One region of the Gallibacterium sp. ZY190522 genome, then DNA from elsewhere that is predicted to be linked to it. Evidence: riboswitches for the same ligand, from Rfam matches in the RefSeq annotation. Region 1 holds a riboswitch; the other holds the start of a gene.
What was found. Region 1 has a riboswitch for lysine ahead of lysC (lysine-sensitive aspartokinase 3). Riboswitches for the same ligand answer to the same signal wherever they lie in the genome.
Positions count from the first base shown of each region.

Region 1 (16,234 bases):
TCAGTGGCAGTGGGATAATGATACTATTCAAGAATTAAACCAAAAAAAATATTGGCGGATCAAACAGATAAGAAAAAGTTACAACAGTCTTGTTAATTTATTAATGTGCAGTTATCGCCAATTAATGGAGTTTGCTCGTAAATATAATATTTCCGGAGTGGGCATTATTCCTGAAGATATCAGTATCTTAACGCGGAAACTTTACGCTGCATTTGAAGAGTTACCAGGCAAAGTAACCTTGTTTAACCCTAATATTTCCACCAATATTGCGGAAAAAGAACTCACTTTTGTTGAAACCGATGGCAATTCAGCAATGAGCAAAGGTTGGTATCTGTTAAATCAAGCACCGAAAATTTCTTCATTATCAAAATATCGCCACGTTGAGTACAATCCACAGCTCAATAAACTGGTCTGTTGGGCTTATTTTAATGGTGTATTAACTGAAGATACAGAATTTAACATTATCAGCAAAAACGTCTCATTGGAAACTTTAAAACAATTCATTGCAGATTTAAGAAACACCTTCCCGGTACAAGTTAAACCTGCAACCAATGCCGATTTGTATCAACCTTGCGAAATTCGCAATTTAGCAGTTATCGTCAATTTAGTGAACGATCCTACAGAAGAAGCCTCACTACTCGATCACCATTTCCGTTTACAGCCTAAACATCTGTTCAATAATTTAAGTAGTAAACAGACAAAATTAATTGGCAGTATTGATTTTACTTATCGCAATTTATGGAATGAGATCAGAACACTGCATTTTGAAGGCCCAAGCGCTATTTTTCGTGCATTAAAAGTATTATCCAACAAAATTTATCGAAGTTCCGTACCGATCAACTCCGTCAGTGTATTCTGTTATAGCAGACATTATCGGAATATTCTTCGTCGTTTTGTAAGTGAACTGATAGAGCGTTGCATCAACATTCAAACCAGTAATTTAATCAATAGCAATCAGCTTAATACTCTGCACGTTGCTAGCGAAGCGTGGAATCACTTTTTTCATAAAAATGAATTCAATATTACAGAAGAAATTTTGAATGAAAACCAACATAAAAATATCGCCATTGCTCAAAAACCGCACACTGGAGGTGAATTAAAATATCCTCAAGCAATAGAATTCTATTCAAATGAAGGCTTTCTTCAATTCTTTTTTGAAGATAATAATGACAATACGTTTAATATTTATATTCTTGATGAAAGCAATCAGCTCGAAGCTTATTATCATTGTGACGGTGTTAAAAGTCAGAAAATTGAAGAAATCAATCAAATCTATCGTACCGCTTCAAACGGAGATAATAATACACCATTCCAAATTTCAAAAAATAAATTTAATTACCCACAGTTTTATCAAATTAATCATCTACAAGGAAAAACAACAATCACTCCATATCATTCAGAGTAGTTTCTCCCCCCCCCCTAAATGACGGCAATTTCGCTAAGACATGGAAAGGTTTTATTTAACCTAAATCAATATTTATCTTCGTTAAGATAAAATTTCCTCAGCAAAAACACACCTCCATATCCATCTTGTGATAGTATGTAGCGTATTTTTGAAAAAATGGGGTTATTTTAGATGAAGAAAACAACAGTTTTAGTGATTGATGATCACCCATTAATGCGTCGAGGCATTACTCAACTCTTACAATTAGATGATTCGTTTGAAATATTAGCTGAAGCCAGTAATGGCACTGAAGGGTTGGCATTAGCCAAACAATTCTCACCGGATATGATTATTCTAGACCTCAATATGAAAGGGATGTCCGGTTTAGATGTGTTAAAAGCATTACGACTTGATGATATTGATGCTCGTATTGCCGTCTTAACTGTCTCTGATGCTCGTTCTGATATTTTTGCACTGATAGAAGCTGGTGCTGACGGTTATCTATTAAAAGACACTGAACCGGACACTTTATTAATACAGTTGAAAAAAATTGCTGAAGGACAGGTTGTGTTAAGCGATGCTGTTAAACAACGCCTGTTAGACAATCACTCCGCTAATGATCCATTACAACTATTGACCGAACGTGAAATGGATGTATTAAAACTTATCGCTACCGGTTTATCTAATAAACAAATTGCTAATCAATTATTTATTTCTGAAGAAACTGTTAAAGTACATATCCGAAATCTATTACGCAAACTGAACGTACATTCTCGTGTTGCCGCCACAGTACTCTATCTGGAACACCGGCATTTAGATTAAAACTTAATTGACGGGCTAAATGGGTTACTTTCGATAAAAATTAGACAAATTCACTGTAACCCTGATTACGCTTTACAAATTCTTGATATAATAGCTCGCCATATAACACCACACATCGAAAGATTAGGTAAATAAATGAAGTTATTCTCTTTCTGCTTTTTTAGTCTACTGTTGCTTTTATATACCACTACTGCCAATGCTAATTGGAAACAGGTTGGTAAAGCTGAATATAACTGGGGACCATTCCATATTTATACCGTTTCTCTATTCACTGAAAACGGTACTTACAGCAGTGAACAACGCCCACTTATGTTAAGAATTAAATTTGCCAAACCAGTTGAAGGAAAAAACTTTGCAATTTCTCTCTTCAAAGAGATGGCATTGGATAAAATGCCAACTGATCAAGCAGAAAATTTAAGAAAACGCCTTATAAAGAATTTTCCCGATTTTAAACCTGACGACGTGTTGAATTATATTGCCTTGGATAACGAAGGTTATTTTGTTTTAAATGACACTATTTTAACTGAACGATTTGATCCCACATTTAATCGAGAATTTATTGCCATTTGGTTGGATTCTCCAAGCAGTTTCAAGCAGTTACAACCGCGTTTATTAGGTGAAAAGAAAGAAGAACAGACGGCAACAACCGTAACAGAAAATGCCGATGCAACCAAAGCAAATTCAAGCACACAAACTGCTGGTAGCAATTCCACCGAAAATACACAACAATCTGCTAAAACACCTGAAACAGAGGAAAAAGTAAAAGCGGATAACTCCAGTGTAAACAGTACTCACAGTTCAAGTACAAAAGAAGAAAAACCAATTAAAGCTGATGGCAGCGACAAATCAGCAACAGAAACTAATAAGGTTAGAAAACAAGATAATAGTGCGGTAGAACAAACAACGAGCGATGTAGAGAGTAAAATTAAATCATCGCAACCACGAACCTCTTCAACGCAAGAGATAACTAAAAAGAGTGCCGATGCAAATCAGGCATCAAAAATGAAGGAATCCGATATGAAAACCCAATCTGTTAGCGCAGACACCAAAACTGTTAACACAGACACAAAATCAACAGCAACAAACACGCAAACAGACGATAAAAACGCTATGAATGAAGAAAAGACGAACACAACAACAGATAACAAAAAATCACAGAAGGAAAATTCAGATACTAAACAATCAAAAGTGCAAGAGCAAGATACTGAAGAACCAATCGAACCGGCAATTGAATGTGATCCAATTTTGCCATTCTTAAAACAATATCATTGCTAATATGAATAATTTAGAAATTAAGCGTATTTATCAACCCATCGACAATTACGATGGGTTTCGTATTTTAGTAGATAGGTTATGGCCCAGAGGCATTAAAAAAATTGATGCTGAAATTGATTTATGGGCAAAAGAAATTACACCTTCACCGCAATTACGCAAATGGTTCAATCACGAAGCTGATAAATTTGAACAGTTCAAGCAGAACTATCTCGTTGAATTAAATAATAATCCTTATGGTCTTGAATTTGTATCTTTATGCAAACAGAAATTATTGCAACAAAATGTTACGCTGCTCTATGCTGCTAAAGATCCGCAATATAATCACGCACTGGTATTAAAACAGTGGTTGCTGCCACAATTAAACGAAAATTGATCTAAATTCTGTTTTATATTTGCACTTCACTTTATTATTTTTGATATAGTTAAAAAGTTCCCGATTAATTATAAATTCATTGATATTTATCAAAAAAATGCCTACCCAAAAGAGGTATCTTTATTGCCGTCATTAAGACAATGTCTCAGATACCTATTTCAAGGAGGGTTTTATGAAAAAATTAGCACTAGCACTTGCAACTTCCGCTGCACTATTAGCAGCTTCTTCTGCGGCAATGGCTCACCAAGCTGGTGAATTCTTTGTTCGTGGTGGTCCAATCTTAGCTGTTCCGAATACCGATACTCACAACTATAAAAGTGATCTTCCATTATCTTATGATTTTGATGTAAACAGTAATGCACAACTTGGTTTAACCGGTACTTATATGATTACCGATAACCTTGGGGTAGAATTATTGGCAGCATCTCCATTTAGCCACGAAATTAAATTAAATACACTTTCTGTAGGTAATAATGATATTAAAGATGTCGGTACTATTGCGAAAACCAAACATTTACCACCTAGTCTCTATTTACAATACTATTTCTTAGATGCAAATTCTCCGGCTCGCCCATATGTCGGTGCAGGTATTAATTATACTCATTTCTTTGATACTCACTTTAATTCAACAATTGACAATGCAGGATTAGGTGTTACTGCACATAATCTTAAATTGAAGGATTCTTGGGGTCCAGTTGTAAATGCTGGTATTGATATCAATATTACCGATAAATTGTTCTTCAACACCTCTGTATGGTGGGCTAAAATTAAGACCAAAGCGACTTTCGATTTGAAAGAGGCTAATGGTAAAATGCACTCTCAAGAAGCACGTGTTACTCTTGACCCAACCATCTTCTTCGTTGGTTTAGGTTATCGTTTCTAATTTACTGTTAATCGTTAAACAGTAACATTCCAATTAAAGCCATAGCAAAATATTGCTATGGCTTTTTGCTTGATCCCATTCTCAATGTGCGTATAGTAATGCGTTTATTTTTAGCTAAAATATAAGGAATTGCGATGCAAAATGTTCTTTTTATCAGCGGTATCGATACCGAAGTTGGAAAAACCGTAGCCACCGGTGTTTATGCCAAAAATTTAATGGCTCAAGGTTTTTCTGTTATCACGCAAAAAATGATACAAACTGGTTGTGATAACATTTCAGACGATATTTTAGTTCATCGAAAAATTCAAGGAATTGAACTGACCGAAGACGATTTAAACGGTAACACCTGCCCTTATCTTTTTCATTATCCTTGCTCTCCACATTTAGCAGCAAAAATAGAAAATCGACATATTGATGCTTCAATTATTGATGAAAAAACCAAATTATTAGCACAGCGATATGATTATGTCTTGCTTGAAGGGGCTGGAGGGTTAGCCGTTCCTTATCAAACAGATAAAACCACACTTGACTTTATCGCTGAACGCCAATATTCATTGATTTTAGTCACATCAGGTAAATTAGGTAGTCTCAATCATACTTTGTTGAGTCTGATGGTTTGTCAACAACATAACATTGAAGTAAAGGCATTGGTCTATAACCGTTTCCCTGAAAAAGATAAATTAATCGAACAGGATAGCCAACAATATTTACAACAATATTTACAACAACATTCACCACAAACTGAATTTATTTTATTAGAAAAGTTTAATTTTTAAAATTTTATTTGACAATTCTCTCATTAACAGGTATTTCTATACAGGTTTGTAGCTTCGGCTACGCAGGAGAGGCGCGGAACTCAGGTCGTTATTTTTAGGTCTGGCACCAAAGAGAAATAATCAGGGGAGTTTCGCCGAGATAAACAACACTACCAGGGTTTTGTTTATCGGCTATTAGGGCTGAATCCCTAAGGCTGTCATCGGTAAACGATGGAGAGCTTCTGAACAAGTCAAGTTTCATCTCTTCCAAGTTTTCCTTAACCTTCTGCAAATTTAATTTTACTCACAATATCATTATTTAAGGAAAAACTATGTCACATTTATCTGTTGCTAAATTTGGTGGTACTAGCGTTGCTAACTACGCTGCAATGCAGTCTTGCGCAAAAATTGTTATTTCTGATCCGAAAACTCGTGTTGTCGTGTTGTCAGCTTCTGCTGGCGTCACCAATTTATTAGTAGCTCTTGCTAATGGGTGTGAAAAAACAGAACGTGAAAACTTACTCAATCAAGTTCGACAAATCCAATATAATATTTTAGATGAACTTAAAGATGCGGCAGTATTACGAGAAGAAATTGATCGTTTATTAGATAATATTGAATCACTTTCAGATGCAGCAGCCCTAGCTACTTCACCGGCATTAATTGATGAAATCATCAGCCACGGCGAAATGATGTCTACATTAATTTTCGTGGAAGTCTTACGTGAGCTAGGTGCAAGTGCCACTTGGATTGATGTTCGCACTTTGGTGGCAACCAACGATCATTATGGCAAAGCAGCGCCAAATGATGAATTAACTCAACAAAACTGTGATCGAGTATTAAAACCTTTAATTGATCGTGGTGATCTTATTATTACTCAAGGCTTTATCGGTCGTGCGCCAAATGGCAAAACAACAACTTTAGGTCGTGGTGGTAGTGATTACTCTGCTGCACTATTAGCGGAAGTCTTGGATGCCAATGATGTATTAATCTGGACTGACGTTGCCGGCATTTATACCACTGATCCTCGTATTGCACCAGCAGCACAAAAAATTGATACTATGAGCTTCTCTGAAGCTGCGGAAATGGCAACTTTCGGTGCGAAAGTACTTCATCCAGCAACTTTATTACCAGCCGTACGTAGCAATATCCCTGTTTTTGTCGGCTCAAGTAAAGCACCAGAACAAGGTGGAACTTGGGTAACTCGTGATCCGCAACCTCGTCCGTTATTCCGTGCGATTGCATTACGCCGTGATCAAACACTAGTCACTTTATCCAGTTTAAGTATGTTGCACGCACAAGGCTTTTTAGCAAATGTCTTTAATATCCTAGCAAAATACAAAATCTCTGTAGATACTATTACCACTTCAGAAGTCAGCATAGCCTTAACATTGGATAAAACCGGTTCTGCCTCTTCCGGAGCGGAATTGCTTTCTAATGAGCTTTTAACTGAATTAAGTGAGACTTCTTCTGTTAAAGTGGACACTGGTTTAGCGTTAGTTGCTTTAATCGGCAACAATTTGCATAACGCCGCCGGCGTAGCAAAACGTTTATTCAACACCATTGCTGATTACAATGTGCGTATGATCAGCTATGGAGCAAGCAATAACAACGTTTGTCTATTAGTAAAAAGTGAAAATGCGGATGATGTCGTTCGTAAATTACACAAAGAACTTTTTGAATAATTTTAGATACAACTGAAAGCCTTTGCCAACGCAAAGGCTTTTTTTTACTCAAAATTAACACAAATATGATGAATTTTTTGTAATTTTTGTGATTTATCTCTCAGTAATGAAATATTACTTCATTTATAATAAAAAAATGATTTATAGTAATCATAAAAGAAACGAGCACCGTCTACTTTTGTACGATCTGCTACTTTCACCCCAACTATCTAACTCTATAGGAGAAACGCAATGAAATTTAACAAATTATTACTTGCCACACTATGTATGGGTCTTTCTGCAACCGCATTTTCCGCAGAATATGATTTAAAAATGGGCTTAGTAGCCGGTCCAACATCAAATGAATACAAAGCTGCTGAATTTTTTGCTAAAGAAGTTAAAGCAAATTCTAAAGGCAAAATTGAAATTTCACTTTATCCAAGTGCTCAACTTGGTGACGACCGCTCAATGATTAAACAACTTGGTGATGGTGCATTAGATTTCACTTTCGGTGAATCTGCCCGTTTCCAATTATTCTACCCATCAGCAGAAGTGTTTGCACTTCCTTATATGATTCCAAATTTCAAAGTGGCAAAAGAAGCATTATTTGACACTAAATATGGTCAAAATTTAGTAAAAAAAATCCACGATGAATTGGGCATCACCATTTTAGCCGATGCTTATAACGGTACTCGCCAAACCACTTCTAACCGAGCCATTAACAGCATCAAAGATATGAAAGGCTTAAAACTTCGTGTACCAAATGCCGCAACTAACCTTGCATATGCAAAACATTCCGGTGCTGCACCTACCCCAATGGCATTTTCTGAAGTTTATTTAGCACTTCAAACCAATTCTGTAGATGGTCAGGAAAATCCATTGCCAACCATTCAGGCACAAAAGTTTGAAGAAGTTCAAAAATATTTAGCCTTGACCAACCATATTCTTAATGACCAACTTTATTTAGTCAGTAATGCAACTCTTGAAGATTTGCCTGAAGATCTGCAAAAAGTAGTTAAAGATGCCGCTGAAAAAGCCGCTGATTACCATACAAAATTATTTGAAGATGGTGAAAAAAATCTTATTGCTTACTTTGAGAGCAAAGGTATGACAGTTACTAAACCGGATCTCGCCCCATTCAAAGAAGCAATGAAACCTTACTATGAAGAATACATTAAGAAAAATGGTAAAGAAGGTGAAGAGGCAATTGCTGAAATCAATGCTTTGACTAAATAATCCTACAAACCTTAGCGTCATACGACGCTAAGGATTTTCTAACCTAAGATGTATGGGGTTATATTTATGAAATATTTTAATAAACTCGAAGAGTGGCTAGGTGGTGTGCTGTTTTTGATTATATTTGTTGTTCTTACTGCACAAATCTTGGCACGACAAGTTTTTAATGATCCTTTAATCTGGAGTGAAGAGTTAGCTAGATTGTTATTTGTTTACGTTGGAATGCTTGGTATTTCAATGGGTATTCGGACACAACAACACGTCTTTATTGACTTTCTAACTAATATGATGTCTGAAAAAATGCGAAAAGCAGCAGTTTCTTTTTCTCAGTTGTTAATTTTCATCTCGCTTATTTTATTTATCCATTTTGGAATTAAACTCTACAATGGAGCTACTTTTGAGATTGTTTCATTGGGTATCTCTGAAAAATGGCTTTATGCCGCATTACCGTTATTATCCGTGTTAATGTTAATCCGTTTCTTACAAGCACAAGTTGAGAACTATCGTAATAACTTGAGTTATTTTCCTGCTGCATTTTTTCTTATTAGTGCGATTTTATTGATTTCATTAATTTTAATTCATCCGGATATATTTAAAATTCTACGCGTGACCAACTACGTAAAATTCGGCAGCGAATCTGTTTATATCGTCCTGTTAGTTTGGTTGATCATTATGTTTATTGGCACACCAGTCGGTTGGTCGCTCTTTATTGCCACTATTCTCTACTTCACAATGACGCGTTGGAATGTGGTCAATGCTGCATCTTCAAAACTAGTAGACAGCTTAAACAGCTTCTCTTTATTAAGTGTGCCATTCTTTATTCTTACCGGAATTTTGATGAACACTGGTGGTATTACCACTAAAATTTTCGATTTCGCAAAGGCATTACTCGGACACTATCGTGGTGGTATGGGACACGTCAATATCGGTGCTAGTTTGATTTTCTCCGGAATGTCAGGTTCTGCTCTAGCTGATGCGGGTGGTTTAGGTCAGTTAGAAATTAAAGCAATGCGTGATGCCGGTTATGATGACGATATGTGTGGTGGCATTACAGCAGCCTCTTGTATTATCGGGCCGTTAGTACCACCAAGCATTGCAATGATTATTTATGGTGTGATTTCCAATCAATCTATCGCAAAATTATTTGTTGCCGGCTTTGTGCCGGGTGTATTAGTTACTATTGCGTTAATGGTAATGAATTATTTTATTGCTAAAAAACGTAATTATCCACGTACGCCAAAAGCTTCGTTAGATGTGCTTTGCCGTGAATTTAAAGGCGCTATCTGGGCATTATTGACGCCAATTCTTATCATTGTCGGTATTTTCTCAGGTTTATTTACCCCAACGGAAGCTGCTGTTATTGCCGCTCTTTATTCTATTGTTGTCGGTAAATTCGTTTATAAAGAACTCACTTTGCAAAGTTTATTCAAAAGTTGTGTAGAGGCAGTAGCGATTACTGGTGTAACCGTGTTGATGGTAATGACCGTAACTTTTTTTGGCGATATGATCGCACGTGAACAGGTTGCAATGAAAATTGCAAAAGTTTTTATTACTTTTGCTGATTCACCATTGATGGTTTTAGTGATGATCAACTTATTGTTGTTATTCTTAGGAATGTTTATCGATGCTTTAGCATTACAATTCCTTGTATTGCCAATGTTGATTCCTATCGCAGTACACTTCAATATTGACTTAATCTTCTTTGGTGTGATGACAACCTTGAATATGATGATCGGCATTTTAACTCCACCTATGGGAATGGCGCTATTTGTGGTAGCTCGTGTTGGTAATATGCCAGTCAGTACGGTTACTAAAGGAGTACTACCGTTCTTAATTCCAATCTTCACGACACTGGTTTTAATTACAATTTTCCCTCAAATTATTACCTTTATTCCTAATCTGCTATTACCAGGTTAATCTGATTCCTGAAGAAAAACCCATCAGTTGTAAAACTGATGGGTTTATTTTTTACAAAGGTTAAGAAAAAATCTTCATCACAATTAAAAATAAATCAAATAACAACGGTGCACATAATGAGGTAATCACACCACATAATACTAACGAAATAGAACTGAATGTACCTGCTTTTTTATCTACATCCATACAGGCTGCAGTTCCTAATGCGTGGGACGCCGCACCAATAGATAAACCTATTGCTTCACTACACTTTAATTTTAACAATTTAACAATACTGTAACCAAATACCGAACCAACCAATCCAGCAATAATCACCAGCACAACAGTAATGGTCGGTACACCACCGATAGTATGAGATACTGCCATTGCCAATGGTGTGGTAATTGATTTAGCAAATAATGTCGCCATTACTTGATTGTTCGCACCTAATAAAAATGCAATAAAAGCTCCACTAAACATCGCAAATACAGAAGAAAATGTGGTAATAAATAAAATACTACGCCACGATTTTTTAATCTGTGGCAATTGTTCATATAAAGGCAACGCCAACGCAACAATAGACGGAGCTAACAGCATATTCAAGGGCTTATTACCAGCAATATAAGAATGATAAGGAATGTGAAAAATCAATAAAATGGTAACTAATGCACAAACCGTTAAAACAAACGAATTAAAAACGATAGATTTTAATTTCTTATTAATGGTTACCGCAATGGCAAACACGACTATGGTTAATACGGAATAGAGATAAATCATTTTGTAACCCTCACTGCCCGTTTTTCCGCTTTTTTTCTCAATCTGGCAAAAGAGCGGTATGAATACAGATATTCAGCCAACAAACCGGTCATCACAATGACCAAACAGGTACTGACTACAGTCGGGATCAATAACGATACCGCCTGTTCTGTCAATATATCAAAATAATCAATGATACCCACGCTGAGAGGAATAAAAAGCAATGCCATATAGCGAATTAATAATGCACCGCTCGGCAATAACCACTCTTTTTTTATCAATTTCAGCACTAAACAGATAAATAACAGTAACAATCCCCATATGCTGGAAGGAATACCTATCGGAAACAGATAATTAATCACTTCTCCCAAGTACAACATCACGTACAGAATTGCAATAGAACGAAATAATTGAAAAATTTTATAAAACATTTTTTATCGAAATATGCCATAATAAGTCACTATTTTACTCCTATTTTGTGATCTATGTCACACTTTAATCGATGAAATTATGATGAAAAAACTATTAATTATCTTATTTTTTTCACTATTTACTTTGAACAGTATTGCCGCTCGAGAAATCAACTGCCAAGTAGTATCAATTAGTGATGGTGATACTTTTACCTGTTTATTAGCCAACAATAAAACAATTAAAGTTCGTCTTGCCCAAGTGGATGCTCCGGAAAAAAAACAACCTTACGGTGATCGTTCCCGTCAATTGTTATCACAATTAATTTTTAAAAAACAGGTGCGTTTAAGTTCAAGCGAATACGATCAATATCATCGTGTTCTTGCAGAAGTATTTGATTCACAAGGGAGAAATATCAATCTTATAATGGTACAACAAGGGTTAGCTTGGGCTTATCGTCAATATATGCACGATAAACAATATTTAGCTGCCGAAGTGCAAGCCAGACAACAACGTCGTGGTTTATGGCAAGATGATAATCCAATTTACCCAAGTAATTGGCGAAAACATAGTAAAAATCCTAGTTTAAAGTTAGATAATCCGCCAGTACCAACACTAGGTAATGTCGATATAAGAACAAAACAACAAAAAACCGTAACTGCCCCTGCAAATTGTCAGCAACATCGTAGTTGTAAAAGTTTTAATTCTTGTGCTGAAGCGACTGCGTATTTTAAACAGTGCAATGCTGATTATCTTGATGGCAACCACGACGGAATTCCTTGTAACTCTTTGTGTCGTTAAGGATAACAATGCAATCTTTCACCATTGAACAGTTTCGTAAAGACTTTCCTTTTTTTCAAACAAAAAATGCTGCCGTTTACTTGGATTCAGCGGCGACAACATTACGACCACAAACGCTGATTGATACGACAGTCGCATTTTATCAGTCTGCCGGCTCAGTTCATCGTAGCCAATACGATTGGCAACAAACACAGCATTTTGAACAAGCACGACAACTAGCAGCTAACTTTATCGGTGCAGAAGATAGAGATTGCATTGTTTGGACTTCCGGTACAACACACAGTCTTAATGCCATTGCCTATGGTTTAGATCATTTTCTACAGGCAGGCGATCAAATCATCATTAGTGAGGCGGAACATCACGCTAATTTTGTTATTTGGCAACAACTGGCATTGCAGAAACAGTTGCAATTAACGGTATTACCGCTACAGACAAATTATAAAATTGATGAAAAGGCATTAGTACAGGCATTATCCTCTAATACCAAAATTGTTGCACTAAATTGGGTATCAAACGTCACCGGCTATAGCCAACCGATTGAAAAATTTTGCACACTAATTCGTCAACTTGCACCTAATGCATTTATTGTTCTTGATGCTGCGCAAGCTGTTTTACATCATAAAATTAATTTACAAGCATTAGACATTGATTTTATTGCTTTTTCCGCTCATAAATTGTTTGGCCCAACTGGGCTAGGCATATTAAGTGGTAAAAAATCTGCTCTCAATCAGTTACAACCACTCTTTTATGGGGGCAAAATGGTGGAAAATGTTACGTTACAACACAGTACTTTCCAACCATTACCTTATCGTTTAGAAGCAGGAACACCTAACATTGCCGCAGTTATCGGGTTTGGAGCAGTATTGGCTTGGCTACAACAATATCATTACGCCACATTAGCTCATCATACATTAATGTTAGCTAGCCTTACACGTCAACGCTTAACACAATATCCACATTGTCGAGTATTAAGTGCAAATGATGGGCATATTGTTAGCTTTGTATTTGATAATATTGAAAATAGCGATTTATCAACACTGTTAAGTGAACAACAGATTGCTTTGCGTGCTGGTCAACATTGCGCTCAACCCTATTTGCATTTTCTACACCAATATGGCACTTTACGCCTCTCCTTTGCCCCTTATAATAATCAACAGGATATTGAGCGCTTTTTTGATGCTTTAAATAATGCGCTCGCCATTTTGGAGGAGTAATGACATTTACAGAAATTCAGCAACTTTTTACTCAAACTCAAACTTGGGAACAGCGTTATCGACAATTAATTTTTCTAGCTAAACAATTAGAAAAACCTGATGATGAAACTCTCTCAAACATACCGCTTATTGAAGGTTGTGAAAGTCGATTGTGGTTTAAACTTGATGGCGATCACTGTATCGCCTACAGTGATGCTCGTATTTTAAACGGCATTTTATTCATCATTAAAACCATTCTTGCGGAAACACCATTAGAGGAGCGTTCTACCTTGCAAATCACACCATTATTACAACAACTTAAAATTGACCAACGCTTGAGCAAAACTAGGCTAAACGGGCTAAAAAAGATTGAGCAACTAATCCAAAACGCATAACTCATAGATTCTTATCTTGACGTCCTCCCGTCCTAAAGGATGGGGATTCCTACCAGTGCTCATATAAAAAAGCGACCATTCGGTCGCTTTTTAATTCTCAATCTCTGATTACTCTTCGCCAAGAAGTTTTAAATCACGATTTCTTACTTGATTTTTTAAGATCTCAACAAATTCTTCCACACTAAAAGTACCCAAATCTGCACCTTTACGTGTACGAACTGCTACTTTGCCTTCAGCAATCTCTTTATCACCGCAGACCAACATATAAGGCACACGTTTTAAGGTATGCTCACGGATTTTGAAACCGATTTTTTCATTGCGTAAATCTGATTTCACACGTAATCCGGCATCAGATAAGGTTTTAACAACCTTTTGCACATAATCTGCTTGGCTATCGGTAATATTCATTACCACTGCTTGAGTCGGTGCTAACCACGCTGGGAAGAAACCTGCATACTCTTCGGTAATAATACCGATGAAGCGCTCAATTGAACCTAGAATAGCGCGGTGAATCATAACCGGAGTTTTACGTTCATTATCTTCCGCCACATAAGAAGCATTTAAACGCCCCGGTAACGCAAAGTCTAACTGAACAGTGCCACATTGCCATTCACGACCAATACTATCTCGTAAAGCAAACTCCAATTTCGGACCATAGAATGCACCCTCTCCCGGCTGCACTTCATATTCTAAACCATTATGTTCAAGTGCTTTTGCCAAATCCGCTTCAGCACGATCCCACATTTCATCAGAACCGATACGATGTTCCGGACGAGTTGAAAGTTTGACATAAATATCAGTAAAGCCAAATGTACTATAAATGTCATAAACCATTTTAATACAGGAAGTTACTTCGCTTTCAATCTGATTTTCAGTACAGAAAATATGTGCATCATCTTGAGTGAAACCACGAACACGCATTAAGCCGTGCAAAGAACCTGAAGGTTCATTACGGTGGCAAGAACCAAACTCCGCCATACGCAATGGTAAATCACGGTAAGATTTCAAACCTTGATTAAAAATTTGCACGTGTCCAGGACAGTTCATCGGCTTAATCGCATACTCACGGTTTTCTGATGAAGTAGTGAACATTAAATCACCATAGTTCTGCCAGTGACCGGTTTTTTCCCAAAGTACACGATCCATCATAAATGGACCTTTGACTTCTTGATAATCATACTGTTTTAATTTAGTGCGAACAAAAGTTTCCAATTCACGGAAAATTGTCCAACCATCATTATGCCAGAACACCATTCCCGGCGCTTCTTCCTGCATATGATACAAATCTAACGCTTTACCGATTTTACGGTGATCACGTTTTGCCGCTTCTTCAAGACGTTTCAAATATTCAGCAAGCTGTTTCTTATCTGCCCAAGCTGTACCATAAATACGCTGCAACATCTTGTTATTGCTATCGCCTCGCCAATAAGCTCCAGCCACTTTTTGCAATTTAAAGTGATGACAGAAACGCATATTAGGGACGTGTGGACCACGACACATATCAATATATTCCAAATGATGATAAAGCGCCGGTGTAGCGTTTTTTTCAATATTTTCTTCTAAAATTGCCATTTTGTACGGCTCACCACGTTGTTCAAATACATCGTGTGCTTTTTGCCAAGAAACCGGCTCTTTGATCACGTCATAATTAGTTTTCGCTAACTCCAACATTCTTTTTTCAATTTTCTCTAAATCTTCCGTAGTTAAAGAATGATCAAGATCAATGTCATAATAGAAGCCATTTTCTATCGTTGGCCCAATTGCCATTTTGGCGTTAGGATAGAGTTGTTTTAAGGCGTGACCTAATAAATGAGCGCAAGAGTGGCGAATAATTTCTAATCCGTCTTCATCTTTAGCAGTAATAATTTCAACATTTGCATCTTCGTTGATTAAATCACAAGCGTCTTTACGCACACCGTTCACACGTCCGGCAATACACGCTTTAGCTAAACCTGCACCAATACTTTGTGCCACTTCAAGCACTGTAACCGGTTGTTCAAATTGACGTTGAGATCCGTCAGGTAATGTAATAATTGGCATAATAAAAATCCTTACAGTGGTAACCCATACGAGAGGTTACTTGTGTTAATGTTTATTTTCGAATTTTATTGCTATTTCTACTTCAATAGCGAAACAAAACACTATTTCATAGCAAAAATTGCAATAAAATACCCACAAGTTATTGCGGGCAAGAGTATATCACAGCCTCAATAGCAATAAAATTTTAAAATTTAAACTATTTTGATATCAAAGATAAAAATTCCTGCTTAGTGGCACGATCCTGACGGAAAATACCCCCATAGGCAGAGGTGACTGTAAAGCTATTCGCATCACGAACTCCTCGACATTTTACACAAAAGTGAGTTGCTCTAACATAAACTGCCACATCATCC
Region 1 is NZ_CM135118.1:1,153,649-1,169,882, forward strand. Features, by position in the region: gene ACXPAV_RS05665 (class I adenylate cyclase) at 1-1,405, shown strand, start outside; gene ACXPAV_RS05670 (response regulator) at 1,577-2,206, shown strand; gene ACXPAV_RS05675 (hypothetical protein) at 2,342-3,481, shown strand; gene ACXPAV_RS05680 (DUF488 domain-containing protein) at 3,483-3,854, shown strand; gene ACXPAV_RS05685 (OmpW family outer membrane protein) at 4,027-4,737, shown strand; gene bioD (dethiobiotin synthase) at 4,872-5,513, shown strand; lysine riboswitch at 5,572-5,742, shown strand; gene lysC (lysine-sensitive aspartokinase 3) at 5,825-7,177, shown strand; gene ACXPAV_RS05700 (sialic acid TRAP transporter substrate-binding protein SiaP) at 7,409-8,392, shown strand; gene ACXPAV_RS05705 (TRAP transporter large permease subunit) at 8,459-10,309, shown strand; gene ACXPAV_RS05710 (CidB/LrgB family autolysis modulator) at 10,370-11,065, opposite strand; gene ACXPAV_RS05715 (CidA/LrgA family protein) at 11,062-11,475, opposite strand; gene ACXPAV_RS05720 (thermonuclease family protein) at 11,558-12,253, shown strand; gene ACXPAV_RS05725 (aminotransferase class V-fold PLP-dependent enzyme) at 12,262-13,467, shown strand; gene ACXPAV_RS05730 (SufE family protein) at 13,467-13,841, shown strand; gene thrS (threonine--tRNA ligase) at 13,950-15,881, opposite strand; gene folE (GTP cyclohydrolase I FolE) at 16,078-16,234, opposite strand, start outside.

Region 2 (16,234 bases), 280 kb from region 1:
TGATTTTCGCATTAGACAATGTTAATCGCTGCTGCGTAAAAATATCACTGATTATCGCCAATAATCCTGCTCTGTCTTTAGTAATTAATTCTAATTCTGTCTGTTCTGTTTTCTCAATATTTAAGAAACGGACTTCAAGCGGCACATTAAAATGTTGCAGTTTGCTGCTTCGGCGAGCGGTAGCGGTCGGCACACGTTTTTCTCCTTTTAACACTGCTTTCAAAACTTGAGCAATTTCATCTCTTCTCGGTTTACGTAATGCACTGCCGTCATTTTCAGTCACAATAAAACTGTCGAACACTTCTCCACTCTCGGCGGTGATAATCTGGGCATCGTGAATGCTCAAATTTTTTGCATCCAATGTTCTCACTACTTTATTAAACAGTTGCGGTTGATCAGCACAATAAATGAAAATTTCTGTTGCGCCACGTGAAAATCGGCTACTCACCAAAACCACAATTTCATTACTTAAATCGTCAATTTGGCACAGATATTCAGCGTGCCACGCCAGCTGTTTTGAGGTATTGCGTAAGAAATATTCTTGCGGACAGCGTTGCCATAACTGATTTACATCATTCACTTTGATTTGATATTTTTCCAACATTGGTTGCATCATATCGAGTGCTTTGATTCGGTTCTGTAAAATCTGAATGCTGTAATCAAGCGGTACTGAAATGCCTTGATCCAGCTGCTGTTTCGTATAGCGATAAAGCGTGGTTAATAATGTTTTTTTCCAGCTATTCCATAAGGTTTCATTGGTTGCGCAAATATCCGCCACCGTTAAACAAAGCAAATAATCCAACCGCGTTTTATTATTCACAATCTTGGCAAAATGGCTGATTTCCGCTGGATCGTGAATATCTCGCCTTTGTGCAACAATTGACATTTGTAGGTGCGATAACACCAACCAAGCCATAAATTCCGCATCCTGTTCACTGAAGTGATGTTTGATTGCAAAATCATACATATCAATCGCCCCCAATTCAGCGTGATCACCGGAGCGACCTTTAGCTATATCGTGAAATAAAGCGGCAAGATAAAGTTGAGGGCGCTTAGTCAATGTTAAGAAAATTTTATGACATAAAGGATAGGCTTCAGCACTGGTTTCATTAGCAAAATTCTCCAATTTAAGCAGTAAACGGATGGTATGCTCATCAACCGTATAGGCGTGAAACAGATCAAATTGCATTAAGCCGACAATATGCTTCCATTCCCGTAAATAGGCTTTCAGCACACCATAACGATGCATTGGCGCGAATGCTCTGGTAATACAATGCGGTTGTTGCAGAATCTGAATAAAATAACTTCTCGCCTGTGGCAATTCACTTAAATAACCTTGTTGATTCAGTAATGCAAGGCGTAATTGTCGCAATGTGCTGGAATGGATATAACTTTGCGGATAATGACAGAGTTGTAAAAACAGCTCAATCATCGTTTCCGGCTTGGTTTGGAAAATATCGTGACATTGTAACTGAATACTGTTATTCACCAAGCAAAATGCCGGACTGATAGCCACTCTTTCAGCAGATTTTGCACAACTCGGACACAAAAACTGTTCTTGATAATCCTGCATTAACACTTCACTTAACTGCATAATCTGTTGTGAATTGCGAAAATAGGCTTTCATCATTGTTTCCACTGCTTGATTACCAACGCCCTGATAACCTAGCATCCCACTAATTTTTAACTGACGCTCAAATAACAGACGGTTGTCATAACGTTTAATCACAAGATGTAAGGCATAACGAAGTTTAAACAGGAATGTTTGGCACTCAAATAATGCTTGATACTCTTCCGGATAAATAAAGCCGAAATGAAGCAAATCATCTAGATTTTTCGCTTTGAAATGGCGCCACGCAATCCAATAAAGTAAGTGCAAATCACGCAATCCGCCGGGGCTATATTTAAGATCGGGTTCTAAATTATAGGCTGTATTGTGATAACGTTGATAACGTTCATTTTTTTCTGCCACTTTTGCCGTAAAGAAGTCACGCATTGACCAAAAATCATCTTGATAAATATGTTGTGTCAACTTTTCAAATAACGGTTTATTTCCGGTTAGAAAACGAGATTCCAGTAAATTGGTTGCGATACTAATATCATTCCGCCCCTCTTCCAGACATTGCGGCAAGGTGCGAATACTATGCCCGACTTCAAAATGACAATCCCATAAAAATTGCACGAAATTGGCGATCTGCTGTTCTTGCTCTTCATCTAAGTTTTGGGAGGATAAAATCAAGAAATCTAAATCCGACAGCGGAAAAATTTCGCCACGCCCATAACCACCTACTGCGATTAATGCTAAATGCGGATAACTGTCCAATCGGAAATGGTGCCATAGCATCAATAACAGTTGATCACAAAGATCACTACGCTGTTTAATCAGACAGTAAATATCAATATTCTGACTAAAATTTTCCGTTTCAGTTGCTTTTAAATCGGCAAAAAATTGACGCACATTGGCAGGGGTAAACGGAATTTGGCTTAAATCTTGGGTGAATAGTGGTGTTTGCATAGAATTCCTGTATAAATTTGGTTGTTATGTTGATAACAATATTATTTTTTCAATAAAAAAGCGACCATTTCTTTTAAAAAAGGTCGCTTTTTTTAGAATTTTTTAATTATTTACCATTATTCGTTGGATATCATTCAGTTCTTCATCACGAATTGTCATCACTTCACAACCATTTTCGGTAACAACGATTTGATGTTCATACTGTGCGGAATGGCTACGGTCTTTAGTCTTAACTGTCCAGCCATCGCCCATTAAGCGAATTTCTTTTTTGCCGGCGTTGACCATTGGTTCAATCGTAAACACCATTCCCGGTTGTAAGATCACGCCACCATCATCTGCATAATAGTGTAAAACTTGTGGATCACTGTGAAACTCGGTGCCGATACCGTGACCACAATATTCACGCACTACAGAAAAGCCTTGTTTTTCCACATACTGTTGAATAACGCGCCCGATTTCATTTAAACGAATACCCGGTTTAACAGTACGCAATGCTAAATAGAGTGATTGTTGAGTAACTTCGCATAACTTTTTACTACGAATCGGTGGTTCGCCAACCATATACATTTTAGAATTATCACCGAAATAACCATCTTTAATCACAGTTACATCAATATTGAGAATATCACCATCTTTTAATTTCTTTTCATCATTCGGAATACCGTGACATACTACCTCATTAATTGAAATACATACTGATTTTGGAAAACCGTGATAATTTAAACAGGCTGGAATCACTTTTTGCTCATTTATCATATAATCGTGACAAATACGATCCAATTCGCCAGTAGTAACACCTGCTTTAACATAGGGTTCGATCATTACTAATACGTCTGAAGCGAGCTTACAGGCTATACGCAATTTTTCGATTTCTTCTGCTGTCCTTAATGGAATTGTCATTTTTTTCTCCAATTTGAAACTCTTAATTTTTCGATGGCTATCATACCATTATTTCAACGTTATCAATAACCTTTCAATGAAATTGTTGAACGATTTACTAGGTTATTAGATAATAGCCATACTATTAAGATAATTTACACTTCATCATAACTATTTAGTTTGTAACTATATGATGAAAAAACAATGAGGAGTTCAAGAATGAGTGATGATGTTTCCATTCCGCTAACTTTTACCGATGCGGCAGCACGTAAAGTAAAATTTTTAATTGAAGGCGAAGATAATCCAAATCTCAAATTACGTGTTTATATTACCGGTGGCGGTTGCAGCGGTTTCCAATATGGATTTACTTTTGATGAAAATGTGAATGAAGGCGATCTTACTATTGAAAATTCAGGCGTGACTTTGGTGGTTGACCCAATGAGCTTACAATACTTAATTGGGGGAACAGTAGATTATACTGAAGGATTGGAAGGTTCACGTTTTGTTGTTGATAATCCAAATGCGACAACAACCTGCGGTTGCGGTTCATCTTTCAGCATCTAATTTAAAAAGGCTATCCGAGCATAGCCTTCTTTTCTTATCTTAAGGGGGCATAAAATGGAATTTCAATTCTATCGCATTGATCGCAATACAATTAATGTCAGTTGTTCAATGGAACACGAAGCAGTTGCACGTTGGGCAAACAGTGAAATTCGTGGTGATTTGAACAAAATTGCTGAATTAATGGCAGTAATAAAAGCGTGTCATTCCGCCCCTTATGGCATCGACAAAATTATTCCGGGCAAGGAATTTTCCGTCCATATTAATCACGATGAAGTGATGGTTAAAGCCAATATTCTCTTTTCAGAAAAAAATTCTGATGAAATTTTAGAAGATGATCTTCAATTTTATGATGAAGAAAATATGGCAATTTGTGGATTGGAAGATTTTGAACACTTTTTAGCTGAATATCAGCAGTTTATCAAAGAGTAATTTTTAAGCATTATCTGTTTGATTTATCAACACAATGTTTCAAAAATGTAATTCATCGAAACGTTTTTTTCGAAGCGGATCACATTCTTGAACATTTCTTTTTATTAAGTTTTGAATTCAAAAAACACCTTATCTATCATAACGCTGAAAAAATTATTATTAATCAATTCATAAACTAAGGTGTGTGTATGTTAAATGAGCAAACTCTAAGTTCTGCAATGGAACAATCTTGTCCAAAAACGCATATTTGGAATAAATTTGATCTGGCGTGGGTGCTGAATTTATTCGGCACCGCCGTAGGCGCAGGTGTTTTATTTTTACCAATTAATGCCGGCAAAGGTGGTTTTTGGCCATTAGTCATTATGACCATAATAGTTGGACCTATGACCTATTTTGCCCATCGCGGATTGGCACGCTTTGTGCTCTCTTCCAGCAAACCGGGCAGCGATATAACCGAAGTGGTGGAGGAACATTTTGGTAAGACCGCCGGTAAATTAATTACGCTACTCTATTTCTTTGCTATTTTCCCTATTCTTCTTATTTATGGTAACGGCATTACCAATACTGTTGATTCATTTATGGTAAACCAATTAGGAATGGCTTCACCATCAAGGGTTTTACTGTCATTGATTTTAATCGGTAGCCTAATCGGTATTTTCCTATTGGGTGAAAAAGTGGTGTTAAAAGTAACGGAATGGTTGGTTTATCCGCTGGTATTTATTCTTTTTGCGTTGTCGATTTATCTTATTCCTGAATGGAACACCAGTATGTTGCAAGAAATGCCGAGCGGTGAGCAATTTTTATTAACATTATGGATTACCATTCCGGTGTTGGTTTTTTCATTTAATCACTCACCTGCTATTTCTTCCTTTGTGCTTTCACAGCAACGTCAATATAAATCTTTCACAACTACTGAACAACACGCCAGCAAAACATTAAAAGGCACAGCGACCATTTTATTAGTGTTTGTGATGTTCTTTGTTTTTAGTTGCGTTTTAACCTTAACACCGGAAGATTTGTTATTAGCCAAAGAACAAAATATTGCTATTCTCTCTTTCCTTGCCAATAAATTTGATAATCCTTATATCTCCTATCTTGGTCCTTTGGTTGCCTTTTTAGCGATTACCAGTTCATTTTTTGGTCATTATATGGGCGCAAGAGAGGGTTTACAGGGGTTATATCTCAAATTAAAAGGCGAAAACCAACATTCCGCGAATATTAATCATCGCCGTTTAAACCTTGTTTCAGCACTCTTTTTCTTATTATCACTTTGGGGTGTAGCGATTATCAACCCAAGCATTTTAGGTTTAATCGAATCTCTAGGCGGCCCTATTATCGCAATGATCTTGTTCATTATGCCGATGTATGCGATTAAACGTATTCCGGCAATGAAACGTTACAGCGGTAAGTTAAGCAATGTTTTTGTGGTGGTGATGGGGTTAATCGCTATTTCAAATATTGTCTATAATCTCGTGGCATAGTTCTCGCTTTTTCATTAAAATTTACATCCTTTGCCTTAGGTTAATGACCTAAGGCTATATTTATCAGAATAATAAAAAATTAGAGCGTATTATGATTAGTGTGTTTGATATGTATAAAATCGGCATAGGACCTTCAAGTTCTCATACTGTTGGCCCAATGAAAGCCGGTAAAGAATTTATTGATCATTTAGTAAAACAACAGCAATTAGAGCAAGTTACCCGGTTGCATATTGATGTCTATGGTTCGCTTTCTATGACCGGTCGCGGACATAATACCGACATAGCCATTATTCTCGGCTTAGCAGGATACTTGCCTGATAATGTGGATATTGATCACATTCCTCTCTTTATTGATCAGATTAAAAAACAGAAACGGTTTCCACTGGCATTAGCTCAGCACGAAATTGCTTTTGATTTTTATCAAGATATGCAATTTCATTCTACTTTTTTGCCATTGCATGAAAATGGTATGACAATCAGTGCCTATCATCAAGATGAATGCCTTTACAGCAATACATATTACTCTATTGGCGGTGGCTTCATTGTTGATGAAGCACATTTTCACCAAGAACAATCTTCTGAGCAACAAGTCCCCTTCCCTTATCAAAGTGCTGCCGATTTAATTCATCACTGCCAAGAAAACGGACTAGCTATTTCTGGCATTATGTTGCGTAATGAATTAGCGTTACATAGAAAAACGGAATTGGAGGCACATCTTGCCAAAGTTTGGCAAACAATGCAGGAATGTATCCAACACGGATTACATACAGATGGTTTATTGCCAGGCCCATTAAAAGTACCACGCCGTGCTGCTGGATTACGTCGCTTATTGGAAGCTAATAATTCATTATCAAATGACCCAATGAAAGTGATTGACTGGATTAATATGTATGCTTTAGCGGTAAATGAGGAAAATGCTGCTGGCGGTCGTGTTGTTACAGCACCAACGAATGGTGCTTGCGGTATTGTACCTGCAGTACTTGCCTATTATCAAAAATTTATTGCACCAATTAGCGATGAAGTGCGTGATTGTTATTTATTAACGACCAGTGCTATCGGTTCGCTTTATAAAATGAATGCCTCGATTTCCGGTGCTGAAGTAGGATGCCAAGGTGAGGTTGGTGTTGCCTGTTCAATGGCGGCAGCCGGTTTAACAGAAATTTTGGGCGGCACACCGGAACAGGTCTGTATGGCGGCGGAAATTGCAATGGAACATAATCTTGGATTAACTTGTGATCCGGTCGGTGGTCAGGTACAAGTACCTTGTATTGAGCGTAATGCAATTGCTTCCGTAAAAGCAATAAATGCCAGCAGAATGGCGTTACGTCGTAACACACAGCCACGAGTAACATTAGATAAAGTAATAGAAACAATGTATGAAACCGGCAAAGATATGAATGCCAAATATCGAGAAACTTCTCAGGGTGGTTTAGCTGTTAAGGTAATTTGTGATTAATTGCTAAAATTGAAAAAAGGGAAACATCACCGTTTCCCTTTTTTTATCAGCTGATTTATCAATAAAAAACAGCAGATAAGGTGATTAATTAAATTATGAGAAAAAATTGAGAAGTTCGGATAACGAAACTGATTGACGATAATAGCAATAATAGAATTAGACATTTATTGAAAGGATCGAATTTATTTATTCAATCCTTTATGCCGTATCAGCAGCGATTTGCCGCTTTTTCTAACGCATTACAAGAGCGTTTTTTATTTCCTGTTGTTCCGGAACAAACAGCATCAGAAGAAATTACTCCGGCAACCGTTGTAATATAACATTGATACTGTTTTTTCCCGATATTGGCAGTAAAGCGAATATCATCTAAACTCGCTTGACGATGACTGATTGTTACCTTATCTGCCGTTGTATTGAGTGCAAAAGCCGCTTTGCTTTGTAGTGAAGCATCAGAAATCACTGTATTGCCGACCATACCACAGCCACTTAATACTAAAATAGAAAAAAAAGAATAACATTTGCGCATTATTCTTCCTCCTTACTATTGCAATCCTGCGCCGCCTAATCCGATCAATGCCAATAACATCGGCGAAGTGATTAAGCCAATGAAAACTAAAACCCACGCTAGGATATTTAGACATATCCCTTTCGTATTTCTACTTTTTATCGCAAAAATAGTGCCGATTATCGCAATAATGGCAGCTAAAGGAACAAACACCATTCCCAAAAAGAGAATGCCTAAAACGGCAAAAATACAGACAATAATTGCCGCAGTTACCCAGTCTTTGTTTTTTGCGATAGTGCATCAGTCATATTTCCTCCTAATTTTTGATTTTGCACCTAAAACAGGTTCATTAGCGAACCTAAAATAGGTGCAATGAAAAAATTAAGATCATCTATTTATTCTCAGGAACAGGTGTTTTTACGTGAACTTTTTATTAAAAAACGTAAAACATTAGGTTTATCGCAACGGGTTTTATCCGACAGGCTCGGTGTTATTTATTCGCTGATAGGAAAGATTGAAACCGGCGACAGATGTTTGGATATTGTTGAATTTATTCAATATTGTATTGCTCTGGAATTAGAACCAACTGAAGTGTTGGCACAACTGCAACAGCAAATTCTATCGGCGAAGGAAGAAAAAGAGAAATAAAAAATGTCGAGTTTTAATTATACTCGACATTTTTCTTCTTGAGGTATTTTACAATAGTAGACAATTTTTCTCGCCACGCGAAAGCGTAATTAAACCGGAACGTACAATTTCAATGACGGAAGTTTCCTCTTTTAAGGCTTTAATAAAAGCGTTCAATTTTTCACTATCACCATTTAACTGAACGGTATAAGTTTTTGGCGTAACGTCGACAATCTGTCCACGATAAATATCTGCCATCCGTTTTACCTCTTCTCTCACCTGTCCTTGAGCTTTAACTTTAATCAGCAATACTTCTCTCTCCACGTGCTCGACATCACTTAGATTAATTACGCGATAGACATCGATTAATTTATGTAATTGCTTTTCAATCTGTTCCAATACCTGTTCATCACCATAAGCTTCAATTGTCATACGGGAAAGTGTCGGATCATCTGTCGGCGCAACGGTTAAACTTTCGATATTAAAAGCACGTTGTGAGAACAATCCAACGACACGAGATAACGCACCTGACTCATTTTCTAATAATACTGATAAAATTCTACGCATTATGATCTCTCCGTTTTGCTTAAATACATTTCATTCATTGCACCACCACGCATTTGCATTGGATAAACGTGTTCAGTTTCGTCAACACGAATATCGACAAATACCACTTTATCCTTAATTGCCAATGCTTCCGCTAATTTAGTTTCCAATTCGTCAGGATGTTCAATTCGCATTCCGATATGTCCATAAGCCTCAGCCAATTTTACAAAATCAGGTAATGAATCCATATAAGATTGTGAATGACGTCCAGCATAAATAATATCCTGCCATTGTTTTACCATTCCCAAGAAACGGTTATTTAAACTAACAATCACTATTGGTATTCCGTACTGTTTTGCCGTTGAAAGTTCTTGAATATTCATTTGAATACTGCCATCACCGGTTACACAGACAACGCTTGCTTCAGGATGTGCCAATTTCACCCCTAATGCTGCCGGCAAACCAAAACCCATTGTTCCCAATCCTCCTGAATTGATCCAACGACGCGGTTTAGCAAAAGGATAATGCAATGCTGCAAACATTTGATGTTGCCCTACATCTGAAGCAATATAAGCTTCTCCTTTAGTTAATTTATAAAGTGTTTCAATAACCTGCTGCGGTTTAATTACTTCACTATTTTTTTCATAATTTAAGCAATGTTTTTCTCGCCATTGTTCAATTTGTTGCCACCAATCAGATAACCATTGTTGTGCTTTCGCAATATCCTCTTCTGTTAACAAAGTTAAAAATTCATCTAATACCGTTTTCGCATCACCTACAATTGGAATATTAGCAATAACATTTTTTGAAATTGAAGTTGGATCAATATCAATATGAATCACTTGAGCATAAGGACAATATTTTGCCAAATTATTGGTAGTTCGGTCATCAAAACGTACTCCGATACCAATAATTAGATCACTCTGATGCATGGCGTTATTGGCTTCATAGGTGCCGTGCATACCAAGCATTCCAAGGAATTGTTTATCATCACCTGGGAAACCACCTAATCCCATTAAAGATGCAGTCACAGGAAGGTTTAAATTATGTGCAAATTGAGTTACTTCTTCAGTACAATTTGAAGTGATCACCCCACCACCAATAAACAAAACAGGACGCTTGGCAATTTGAATAGCTTTAAGTGCTTTCTTAATTTGTCCTTTATGTCCTTGTAAAGTCGGATTATAGGAACGCAAGTGTACCTCTTCCGGATAACTGTAATTATATTTGACTGCCGGATTAAGTACATCTTTCGGTAAATCAATAACAACTGGGCCAGGTCTACCAGTTGAAGCAATATAAAATGCTTTTTTCATAATATAAGGAATATCTTCTGCTTTCTTCACTAAAAAGCTATGTTTCACGACTGGTCTAGAAATACCGACCATATCACACTCTTGGAATGCATCGCTACCGATTAAATTCCCCATTACCTGACCGGATAGCACCACCAATGGAACAGAATCCATATAGGCTGTGGCAATTCCTGTAATAGTATTCGTTGCTCCAGGACCAGAAGTGATTAAAACACAACCAACTTTGCCTGTTGAACGTGCATAACCGTCTGCCATATGGACTGCCCCCTGCTCGTGACGTACTAAAATATGTTCAATACCGCCAAGTTGATGAATAGCATCATAAATATCTAGCACCGAACCACCGGGATAACCAAATAAATATTCCACACCCTGATCTCGTAATGATTGAACGACCATTTCCGCACCAGATAATTTTTTCATATCCTTCTCCATTTTCTTGTTTTATTGATGTTGTGATTTAGTTTTACTGCATATTTTTAACTTTGTCTATAGCAACACATATCGACAAATGAGAATAACTTTAGAAGTTAATGCTAAACAAGCAGCGTTTTAAAGAAAAAAATAAAATGATTTTAGAAAAAATCAAAAAAAATACGGCATAAAGCCGTATTTTATAAAATATAATTTTTATTTAATTTATTTTGAAATTTTCCGTTGAGATCTAAAAATGAAAAGTAAAATCGTCAACGCAACGGCAGTTATTACAAAACCTAAAATGGCTGAATCTGTAAAACCTACCCCGATATAACCAGCAAATGAAGCAACTGCAACTACTGCTGCGTAAGGCAATTGTGTTGTAACATGGTCAATATGGTTACAAGCTGCGCCAGTAGAAGACAAGATTGTAGTGTCGGATACTGGTGAGCAGTGGTCACCACACACAGCGCCCGCCATTACAGCTGATAAACAAGGCAACATTAATGCAGGATCGGCATTTGCTGCCATTGCTGCTGCAATTGGTAGCATAATTCCGAATGTCCCCCAACTTGTCCCAGTAGAGAAAGCCATAATAATGGCAAGAAGGAATAATAATGCAGGCAATAATTGTGTCATCATATTGCCACTGACAAGGCTAGCCAAATATTTTCCAGTATTAACATCACCAACGATAGTATTAATTGTCCAAGCAAAAAAGAGAATAGTAATTGCACCGGACATTGATTTAAAACCAAGAAGAATAGCTTTAATATAGTCAGTAAAACTGATGGTATTGAATACAAATAACGAAGCAACGACAAAAGAAATTAAACTACCAACAACCAGCGAAATACCAACAGTCGTGTTTTCAAATGCCCCTAAAACTGAAAAAGACTGCCCATTTTCCGTTAATGCTTGATATCCAGTATACATCATCATTGACACTGTACCGGCAATTAAAACTAAAATTGGTACGATTAAAGCACTAACTCGCCCTTTAACAACTTCTTCATCTTGTTGTTCACTGTTATGCTCTGCCTGTAATGCTTGATTTTCGTGGCGAGCCATTGAGCCGATATCAAAAGAGAAATAAGCAACGAAAAAGACAGTGATAATGGCAAATATTGCATAATAGTTCATCGCACTCATTGCCACAAATGCCCCCATCGGCGAATACTCTGTAATTGAATGTGTTGCTAATAATCCAGCAACAAGCGTCATAATATAAGCACCCCAACTTGAAATAGGCATCAATACACACATTGGTGCGGCGGTTGAATCCAAAATATAGGCCAATTTTGCACGAGAAACTTTAAATTTATCAGTTACCGGACGAGCAATTGCTCCCACAGCTAAACTATGGAAATAATCATCAATAAAAGTAAAAAATACCAAGCACGCAGTTAATAATTTTGCACCACGTCTATTTTTAATATGTCTTTGAGCCCAAGCAGCAAATGCCTGATTGCTTCCAGATACAGTTAGTAATGAAGTCAATGCACCCAACACTAATAAAAAAATAATAATATTCACATTATTATGATTAATACCGTCTTCACCATAGACTAATGATAAAACACTATTTTTAATATAAATTGCCGCATCAAGCGGATTGGCATTCGTCAACATTAATGCACCAACAACAATCCCTGTTGTTAATGATAAAAGCACACGCCTTGTTAGCATGGCTAATGTTAAAGCTAATAATGGCGGTACAATCGACCACACAGAAGAAGAAAAATCAGTAAGTTCCATAACGCTAACCTAATAAAAAGCAAAAGCGTCTAGCGAGTGTTCAAAAGGATTCACAAATAAGGAAGGATAAAAAAGATTAACCACCTTAACTCGTAGCGCTCCATAGTTAAACAAAAATAATACTATGACAGTATCGTCCCTTTCGGCAACGATCCCAACCAATTAAGATGACGCTTAATTGATTTCGGCGGTTATTCCTTTCCCTTCTTCTCAAAGCTGTCAGCTCAAAGAAGCTACTTATAATAATCGCACCTCTACTTCAGGTGGCTAAAAGATACAACAAGTGACAAAAAAAGCAAGTTCTTTTAAATTATATTTATTATTTAATTATTCTTTTATTAATTTTTATATTTACCTTTTCTATTATTTTCTATAAAATCACTTTGTTCTTTTTTATTCCAATACTATTAACATATCCATAGGAGAATTATTAATGGAAGAGTTATTAAAAACATTAAATAATATTCGCTCATTGCGCCTTGTAGCTCGTGAATTATCTTTTGAACAATTAATGACAATTTTCAGTAAATTTGAACAAGTTGTTGAAGAAAGAAAAGCAGAAGAAGAATCTAAAAAACAGAGTATTGCTGCTCATCAAGAAAAAATTGAAAAATATAAAGAATTATTAAAATCAGAAGGTATTTCTCCGGAAGAATTGTTAGAAGTGATGAGCTTACAAAAATTCAATCCATCTCAACATAAAAAACGGGCTCCTCGTCCTGCAAAATATCAATATACAGATTTGGATGGTTCTAGAAAAACTTGGACTGGTCAAGGTAGAACTCCAAAAGCAATGCAAATTCAGATTGACAAAGGTGCAACTTTAGAAAGCTTTGAAATTAAGTAATATTTATTATCCATTTTTAAGGTCTATTTTTTGAATAATAGACCTTTCTTTTTTCTTTTTGGGTTGAAATATGTAGATTATTCAAAATTATCTATCGTAATAAGCTCTTCTACCCTGTCACTTTTAATATAAAAGTTAATGCTACATTAATTTACAGTATATCCAAAAATGAATAATTCCTTCCCAAAATACACTTTTTGATAATCAGGTTTGCTCTTTATTATTGAATTTAGAGTTGTTAATTTTTCGATATAAAAAGCATTCTACTGATTTATTCCGAAAAGTTAAACTACAATTTTAAGGACTGAATCTGTATTTTTTCATTGCAGTCCGTCTTTTAGGTTGTAGTTGTAATCCTTCAATATCGAAATATAAACAGATTTAGTCAGATGTTACTTCTCTGTTTTGGAATGTTGAATTGAGCAATCAATGTTAGTCTAGAAACGGCAAACGTAAGATAGGTGAATAAAAAGGCTTTCGTAGTATTGAAAATAGCAATCAACGACTTGCTACTTACAAATTCGGCTATATTCAGCCATAAAAATCTGCACCCTATGTGTTGGATAATAAGACTAACTTTAGGGTGCAGATCACTCATTGGAAATGCTTTTTTAGTTTCGATCAATTATTTATTATACAATTCAAAATAACTTTTTGCTGCTTTTTGCCAACTGAAATCTTGGCTCATCGCAGTAGAACGTATTAAACTCCATTGTCGTGGTTTTTGCCAAATAGACAACATTTGATCAATAGCATAAAGAAAACCCTCCACATCTGCAAATTGGAACACAAAACCAGTTGCGATTTTTTGTTTTTGTGTTTCCGGTGTGGTGTCTACTACCGTATCAGCTAATCCACCGGTCGCACGCACTAGTGGCAAAGTACCATATTTTAAGCCGTATAATTGTGTTAACCCGCAAGGTTCAAAACGGCTCGGTACTAAAATAACATCACCACCAGCCACCATTTGGTGAGAAAGAGCTTCGTTATACGCAATCTTTACACCAATTTGTTGTGGGTATTTCGCTGCTAATTGACGTAAAGCTTCTTCAAAATGTGGTGCACCTGTTCCTAACACAGCCAATTGCACACCACGATTTATTAATGCTTCTGCAGCATTAATCACCAAATCTGCACCTTTTTGTTCCACTAAACGAGTAACCATTACTAACAAGGGTACAGTTTCTGTTTCTGTTAAACCGAATTCTGCCTGCAATACCTGTTTGTCTTTTTTCTTACCTTGCATTTTGCCGTGTTTATAGGTTTTAGCAATGTAGTTATCTGTTGCAGGATTCCAAACTTGATCGTCAACACCATTTAAGATACCGTGTAAGCGATTTTGGGCTGCTCGAGTTTGCAATAAACCATCAAAACCGTATGCCATACTAGGATCGGTAATCTCTTTAGCATAAGTTGGACTTACTGCTGTAATTTCATCGGCATAATACAAACCAGATTTAAGATAAGAAATTTGTCCGTAAAACTCCAAACCATCAACGTGGAAAAAGTGATATGGCAGCTGTAATTCCGCCATATGACGGGCATTAAACATACCTGCATAAGCTAAATTATGGATGGTAAAAATTTTCTTCAATGGTAATTGCCAAGCAGTAGCATAAGCTGCTGCCAAACCAGCTTGCCAATCGTGCATATGCATAACATCCGCCTCGCCCCACCACTGATCTGCTCCAGCGGCTAAGGAAGCTCCTACCCAACCAAGCGTTGCAAAGCGTAAATAGTTATCGGAATAATCCTGATAATATTCGTTATGATATGGATTACCACCGCGATCAAATAGATGTGGTGCATTAATTAAATAAATGCCAATGCCTTTATATTCTGCAAAACGAATTTCAATATGTCCGGCAAAACTGAATAAATGTAATGAATGTTGATGTTGCGGAAGTTTTTCTGCTACCGCCGGATACATTGGTAAAACGACCCTAACATTCATACCTTCCGCTTGTTGTGCAAATGGTAATGCACCCATTACATCAGCTAAACCGCCAGTTTTAATTAATGGGTATAATTCAGAACAAATATGAAGTACTTTCATTGATTTAACCTTAATTTTTTTAAGTAAAATATCCGCTTTATCAATAAAAAGCGGATATTTATTAAGACAGGAATAACAGATTACTCTTCTTTATCTGTTTTTGTTGCATCAATCGCTGATTCTTCTTGATCAAAAAGTTTTTCCAGCATTGGCTCTGTTACCAATACAATATCCCCTTTACTACTTATCCTAAAACGTTGACGATCCAATTCAAGATCTACACCAATTTTCATACCATCCGGAATGTGGCAATTACGATCAATAATACAACGACGTAATACGCAGTTTTTGCCAATTTTTACTTGAGGCAAAATAACTGCATATTCAATTTTTGATCCCTCGTCTACCCTAACGTGGTCAAACAGCACCGAATTACTGATTTCCGCATCAGTAATTACACTACTCCCCCCGATAAGTGAATTATCAATAGTTTGTTTATGTGGATGTTTATAGAAGAACTTTGTTGGTAGCGTTTGTTTAGGTACAGTACGAATCGGCCAGCTACTGTCAAACATATCCAGTTGAGGTTTTTCACTGACTAAATCAATATTTGCCGACCAGTAACTTTCCAAAGTACCTACATCACGCCAATAGATCAAACCTTGTGTATTTCTACCTTTGCTTGAACGTTCAAACGGATGGGCATAAAGCAATCCTTCTTTCACCATCGCCGGAATAATATCTTTACCGAAATCGTGAGAGGTATTTTCGTAACTAGCTTCACGTGCCAAAATATCATACAGATAATCAGCATCAAAAACATAAATTCCCATTGATGCCAAAGATGAATCAGGTTTATGTGGTAATGTTGGTGGATTTGACGGTTTTTCTACAAACT
Region 2 is NZ_CM135118.1:876,957-893,190, reverse strand. Features, by position in the region: gene glnD (bifunctional uridylyltransferase/uridylyl-removing protein GlnD) at 1-2,515, opposite strand, end outside; gene map (type I methionyl aminopeptidase) at 2,618-3,415, opposite strand; gene erpA (iron-sulfur cluster insertion protein ErpA) at 3,614-3,958, shown strand; gene ACXPAV_RS04435 (UPF0231 family protein) at 4,013-4,387, shown strand; gene ACXPAV_RS04430 (HAAAP family serine/threonine permease) at 4,576-5,868, shown strand; gene ACXPAV_RS04425 (L-serine ammonia-lyase) at 5,960-7,324, shown strand; gene ACXPAV_RS04420 (hypothetical protein) at 7,533-7,850, opposite strand; gene ACXPAV_RS04415 (hypothetical protein) at 7,843-8,196, shown strand; gene ACXPAV_RS04410 (helix-turn-helix domain-containing protein) at 8,202-8,477, shown strand; gene ilvN (acetolactate synthase small subunit) at 8,526-9,023, opposite strand; gene ACXPAV_RS04400 (acetolactate synthase 3 large subunit) at 9,023-10,741, opposite strand; gene ACXPAV_RS04395 (Na+/H+ antiporter NhaC family protein) at 10,958-12,493, opposite strand; lysine riboswitch at 12,579-12,758, opposite strand; gene ACXPAV_RS04390 (H-NS family histone-like protein) at 12,927-13,340, shown strand; gene glgA (glycogen synthase GlgA) at 13,966-15,396, opposite strand; gene glgC (glucose-1-phosphate adenylyltransferase) at 15,477-16,234, opposite strand, start outside.
Region 2: linked by a shared signal. The riboswitch ahead of ACXPAV_RS04395 (Na+/H+ antiporter NhaC family protein) and the one ahead of lysC (lysine-sensitive aspartokinase 3) in region 1 are both predicted to bind lysine.